Spirosoma aureum: one gene and its partner. The protein of the gene in region 1 interacts with the protein of each later gene in a pairwise test. Links are inferred from orthologs where the notes say so. Each region holds a gene or a part of one and is shown on either strand. Other genes may lie near its edges.

The links.
Region 2: the proteins of pepT (region 1) and tpiA interact in binary tests that used the Escherichia coli proteins (3 or more experiments, as listed by UniProt). The link is inferred for Spirosoma aureum from one-to-one orthologs.

What each region holds. Positions count from the first base shown.
Region 1 is NZ_CP050063.1:5,817,664-5,820,812, reverse strand. The notes cover bases 258-3,074. They hold pepT (peptidase T), read left to right. Parts: upstream 258-943; coding sequence 944-2,206; downstream 2,207-3,074. Other genes in these bases: G8759_RS23125 (tRNA1(Val) (adenine(37)-N6)-methyltransferase), read left to right, coding at 3,073-3,074; G8759_RS23130 (ribonuclease H1 domain-containing protein), read left to right, coding at 2,356-3,009; G8759_RS23140 (SGNH/GDSL hydrolase family protein), read left to right, coding at 258-823. In the rest of the region: more of G8759_RS23140, read left to right, coding at 161-257; more of G8759_RS23125, read left to right, coding at 3,075-3,149. UniProt on the Escherichia coli protein: Cleaves the N-terminal amino acid of tripeptides.
Region 2 is NZ_CP050063.1:1,080,865-1,084,028, forward strand. The notes cover bases 326-3,157. They hold tpiA (triose-phosphate isomerase), read left to right. Parts: upstream 326-1,275; coding sequence 1,276-2,040; downstream 2,041-3,157. Other genes in these bases: G8759_RS04410 (aspartyl protease family protein), read right to left, coding at 326-1,036; G8759_RS04420 (cupin domain-containing protein), read left to right, coding at 2,197-2,715; G8759_RS04425 (hypothetical protein), read right to left, coding at 2,717-3,157. Also shown: more of G8759_RS04410, read right to left, coding at 1-325; more of G8759_RS04425, read right to left, coding at 3,158-3,164. UniProt on the Escherichia coli protein: Involved in the gluconeogenesis. Catalyzes stereospecifically the conversion of dihydroxyacetone phosphate (DHAP) to D-glyceraldehyde-3-phosphate (G3P).

The DNA of each region.
Region 1 (3,149 bases):
CTTATGAAATGAATAGTAATAGGGCTTGTGGTTACTTATTAATGGTTGTAGAGTTGTCCTTTAGCACATTTACCGGACATGACCTTTCTTGCCTACTAGTTTTTCCTAAACATTAACAATTCAGTTGGGTATGTTTTGGAATCGTGTTTCTTTGCAGATTATGAAAACTTTATTTCGACTTTCGTTCCTGCTGTTCGTTGGCTTGATGGCTATGACTGCAGCCAAACCAACCCGTGTCGTTTTTTTTGGGGATTCCATCACCCAGGCGGGTATCAAACCCGGTGGTTACATTGACCGCCTGAAGACGCTTCTACCAACCGATCAGTTTGAACTGATTGGAGCTGGTATTGGAGGGAATAAAATCTACGATCTATTCCTTCGCATGGACGACGATGTGCTGGCCCAGAAGCCCGATGTTGTCGTCGTTTGGGTAGGTGTTAATGACGTTTGGCATAAAGCGTCCTCCGGAACAGGAACTGACCCCGACAAATTTGTGAAGTTCTACGAAGCCGTTGTGAAAAAGCTACAGGCTGCCAATGCGCGTGTCGTCTTGTGTACACCAGCTGCCATCGGCGAAAAAACGGATATGACAAACCAGCAGGATGGTGATCTGAATCAGTATAGCCAGTTTATTCGTGATATGGCTAAACGGCATAATCTGCCACTGGTTGATTTACGGAAAGCCTTTCTGGATTATAACCTGAAAAACAATCCCGAAAATAAAGAGAAAGGAATTCTGACGACCGATCGCGTTCACCTGAACGATGCAGGTAACCAGTTTGTCGCCGAGCAGATGCAGAAAGTGCTCTCTACCGTAAAATAACTACCTACTTGGATTCGTAGTTAAGTACGAATTCAGGCGGTTGATAGAAAGTTTGGATAACAATCTAAAGGGCATTTAGTTGATTCGTTGTTCGAATAACATTCTGTCCACGACCACTATATGCATACTATTCCCCTCGCCGGTTATCGGCACAGTGCTGTTGACCGCTTTTTGCGGTACGTTCAAATTGATACACAGTCAGACCCTCAATCAGAAACCAATCCGAGTACCGAAAAACAAAAAGATCTCAGTCGAATACTCGTACAGGAATTGACCGAAATGGGTCTGACTGATGTCGAACTCGACGAGTGGGGCTATGTTTACGCTACCATAACGGCAACGACTGAAAAGACTAATGTCCCAACGATTTGCTTTTGTTCGCATGTCGACACATCGCCTGACGTAACGGGAGCTGGTGTAAAACCGATCATCCATTTCAACTGGAATGGTGCCGATATTGTACTTCCAGACGATGCCACGCAGGTAATTCGGGTAGCGGATCATCCCGACCTCAGGCACCAGCTAGGCAATGATATCATTACGGCAAGTGGTACTACCTTGCTTGGTGCTGATAACAAAGCCGGAGTTGCCGAAATTATGGATGCAGCGCAGTATCTACTGACTCATCCTGAAGTGAAACACGGTCGTATCCGACTCCTGTTTACACCCGATGAAGAAGTAGGCCGTGGTACGGAGAAAGTGGATATTCAGAAGCTGGGTGCCGATTTTGGATATACCATTGATGGCGAAGCACTTGGGACCCTTGAAGACGAAACGTTTTCGGCTGATGCAGTCAGGATAACCATTCAGGGTGTCAGCACGCACCCTGGTTTTGCTAAAGGTAAGCTTGAAAATGCGCTGAAAATAGCCGCTGATCTGCTGGCTACGCTCCCTAAAAATGCGCTTTCCCCCGAAACGACCGAAGGAAAAGAAGGCTTTGTTCACCCAACCCGTTTTGAAGGAAATCAGGATCAGGCGGTGCTGGAATTTATTATCCGCGATTTCACCGAAGTTGGTTTGCAGGAGAAAGAAACCTATCTGCAAAACAAACTCAATGATGTTTTGGCGAAGTATCCGGGCTCATCGGCAAAACTGGTCGTAAAAGAGCAGTATCGCAACATGAAAGAAGTGTTGGATCAGCATGTCGCCGTGGTCGACAATGCGCTGGAGGCTATCCGACGGGCTGGACTATCAGCCGAACGGCGTAGTATTCGTGGGGGGACCGATGGATCACGTTTGTCGTTTATGGGCTTGCCTTGCCCCAATATATTCGCTGGCGAGCACGCTTTTCATTCACGTCTGGAGTGGGTATCGGTTCAGGATATGCACAAAGCCGTTGAGGTCATCGTCAATCTGGCTCAGGTGTGGGAGGAGCGAAGTTAACGAATCCGTTGCAGGCTGGTCTGAGTGAATTTTATGCGTATATCTGCTTTAGATTAGCGAGAAAAAGCTCGTTTCAGCAATAAATCAGGCTAACCTTAAACAAGGCAATAAATAGATAGTCATTACTTTTGCGGAAAAGATAGTGATCTATGGCTCAGAAAAAGCCGAAATTTTATGTTGTCTGGCGTGGTCGTGAGACCGGTGTATTCGACAACTGGGACGACTGTCAGAAGCAAACGGCGGGCTTTGATGGAGCGCTGTTTAAAGCGTTTGATACCAAACCGGCAGCACTAAAAGCCTATAAAGACAAACCACACGTGCACATCGGGCAGGGCAAAAACGGATCGGCGAAGCAGACCGGAGCTTCCAGCCTGAAAGTGCCCGGTTTGGTCGGTTCGCCAATTCAGGATAGCCTGGTTGTCGATGCCGCCTGGAATACCGCTACCGGCGATATGGAGTACCAGGGAATTTATCTGGCCACGAAGCAGAAGCTCTTTCTCAAGGGACCCTATTCAGATGGGACAAACAACATTGGCGAATTTCTGGCGATTGTTCACGCACTAGCCCTGCTCCATCAGAAGAATAGTAACATTCCGGTTTATTCCGATTCCCGAACGGCCATTGGCTGGGTCAAAAAGAAGAAAGCCAATACCAAACTGGAAGAAACAGCACGCAATACAGAATTATTCGATTTGCTCGACCGGGCCGAAACCTGGCTTCAAACGCACGTTTATGCTAACCCAGTGTTAAAGTGGGAAACAACCGTGTGGGGTGAAAATCCGGCAGATTTTGGTCGAAAATAAAACGTATGCTATAAACCTGTGTTTTCGTTCAAGCAATTTACTATTCATCAGGAACGCACGGCCATGAAGGTCTGCACCGATGCGTGTGTGCTTGGAGCCTATGCCGATGTAGCCGGTGCACGGATTCTTGATATTGGTAC
Region 2 (3,164 bases), 4.7 Mb from region 1 along the record:
GCTCGCCTTTAGCGCGGAGTTCTAATCCACTCATGTCGTGCTCAAACGATTCACGCATTAAACGTTTGATTGGCTTCATGACAATGTAGCGATCCGGATAATTGAACGTGACGTTAAACCGACGTAATAACTCGCAGCCAACATTTCCCTGACGTTCGGGCATATCGACGAGTTTCATGCCAAAAGCGGCACTGTCAGGAAACGACGCCAGAATATTATCCAGCTCATAACGCCCAAATTTTACTTTCTGAATTCGGCCCATACTGCCGTTAATAACACCATTTAAGCCGCGGCCCAATTGAGCCCGAACAACTTTTGCCGGCAATGGCATAGCTGACGTGCTTCTCGAACGATCGAGCAGGAGCGCATGACCAGCACCCGTATCTAAAACTACCCGAAGCGGCATTGATTTATCGCCGTCGAAAACAGCCAGCGCATCGGTATAGGCTTTGGTATCCTGAATGGTGATCGGATATCGATCACCTTTTCGTTTTTTATACCGGTACTTTTTCGGCTGCATGATCATAAGCTCCCGGCGCTGGAAATCAACGTTTACCACGAAATTGGCAAAGAGCTCATAACCAAAAATGCCATGAACCGGGGTTCCGACATATTCCGATAGCTTTAAAATATCTTCGTCCAGAATAACAAGGTTATGGTGCGAAGCACGCATACCACCCATACTCAGGTTCGTATTGATCGCGATAGAAGCCGTTAAGTTGCCGCCTTCTCCCGCGCCGGTCAGCTTCACTTTGCGTGAGAGTGTGAGCGGCTGTTTGCGGAAAATGCTGGGGTCAGTAATGATTGTATTACCAACTCCCGTATCTAAAATAAATTGCAGCGTATCGGAATCATTGATCTGGACGGGTACAATGATGAGATTTGAATGCAGCTGGAAAGGAATTCGGGTCCATGAACGATTACCGGCGATATAAAAGCCGTAGCGGTCCCGATCTGGAGTATGCTTATGGTGATCATCACCCCAAGCCACCAGACCGGTGCAAAGCATGCAGATTATCAGGATCACCGCTTTCATGTAAATGTGTTTATGGCATTGAAATTACGTATTTTTTACTTGAATAACACAAAAAATAGATGACTGGTTTACTGAGTTAACAAACGGTCAACGGAGTATCTGGCCAACTGCGTAAAATTTAGCGCTGGGCCGGGTGGAGTGTTCGGCTGAAAACCCCTAATTTCGCCCGTAATTGATGAACATGAGTCCTGTTCGTTTAATTCGTATCAGTTGATTATTAGCACATTATTCCCTCTATTATGCGTAAAAAGATAGTTGCCGGTAACTGGAAAATGAACAAAACCTTCGAGGAAGCAAAAGCCCTGCTGTCGGAGGTTGTCAATATGATTAGTGATGAAGTTACGGGCGATGTCGAGGTGGTGCTTTGCCCGCCTGCGTTGTACCTGGCCGCATCGCGTCAGTATATCACGTCGGGCGGTAAGGTTTCACTGGGTGCACAAAATTGCCATGAGAAGGCATCGGGTGCCTACACGGGCGAAATTTCCGCCCCAATGCTCCAGTCGATCGGTGTTGACTATGTTATTCTGGGCCATAGCGAACGCCGGCAGTATTTTGGCGAAACCAATGCACTCCTGGCAGAAAAAGTAAACATCGTTCTCGAAAACGGGCTGACACCAATCTTTTGCTGCGGTGAGTCACGCGATCTGCGTGAAAATGGGGATTATATTGGTTTCGTTAAAGATCAGGTCACTGAAAGCCTTTTTCACCTGTCGGCTGAATCTTTTGCTAAAATCGTCATTGCCTACGAACCCATCTGGGCCATTGGTACTGGTTTAACGGCTTCGTCGGCGCAGGCGCAGGACATGCACTTTGAGCTTCGTCAGCACATTGCCAGCCAATATGGGGATGCTATCGCTCAGGACATCACGATCCTTTATGGTGGTAGCGCTAATGAGAAAAATGCTGCCGAACTCTTCGCACAACCCGACGTTGATGGAGGCCTCATTGGTGGAGCCTCGCTCAAGTCGCGGGAGTTTCTGACCGTTGTTAAGGCGCGTCAGTAATTAATTGCGCCAACCTGTTTTCCTGCGGGCCAGAGAACATAGAGGAGCAATGGGCTAAACCTATGTATGCTCTGGCCCTGACGGGAAATTGGTTCATAACCTGGCCAAGCCAATCTAAAAAACACCAGGAATCGTATCGAGTCTGACCTGATCAGTATGACAGCAGCCTATTTTGTCCGGGCATTTACTATGCAACCCCATCCTGAGGGTGGCTACTTTGCCGAAACCTATCGCTCATCGGAAACGATTCCACAGTCGGCTTTACCCGATCGATTCACGGGTTCACGTACGTTCGGGACCGCGATTTATTTCCTGCTGGAAAGCCACCATGTTTCGGCGCTTCATCGAATTCAGGCTGACGAAATATGGCATTTCTACGCGGGCGGACCACTGGAAGTGTTCGTGATTTCGCCAGCCGGCGAACTGAACGTCATACGACTAGGCAGTAATATCGATCAGGGTGATGTGTTTCAGGCTGTTGTGCCTGCCGGCTGCTGGTTTGGCTCAAAACCGGCTGATGGAAGTGCTTTTTCGCTGGTTGGCTGCACTGTTGCACCCGGTTTCGACTTTGCTGACTTTGAAATGGCCGAACAGGATACATTACTTCAGGCCTATCCTCAACACCGGGAGGTGATCGAGAAATTATCTAAACCGCCTGGGCCACAGGCGGTTTAGATTACCTGAAATTTACATTACCAAACTTCGATACAACCCGGACTTTAGTGCCGGAGCCGCTACCAATTTTGCCAATGTACTGTTTGGTCAATCGTGGGCCAGAATGCCCGTTTTTATCTTCGGGTTGGCTCGTAAAGTGCATTGACTGCCCTGATGAATAGTTAAAATTTCCATAGCTGACAGTCACGTCGAAGTCACAGTTGTTCCCGCTTTCCATGGGGAGCGCAACAGAGGAATAATTGGCCTGAATATCGACATTGTCGACCGTCTTCGGCAGCTGATCGATCCGGAATCCACCCGAAAAATCAAGCTTAATCCGTCCCGATTCGCGCAGAGTTCCAATCTTGGCGCCTGAGTAATTGATATCGGCGTCGAGCTTGCCAACATTACCAATCGTCATTTTACCAAATTTATTATTCAGCGTCAGAACGTTTACCCGATCCAGATCA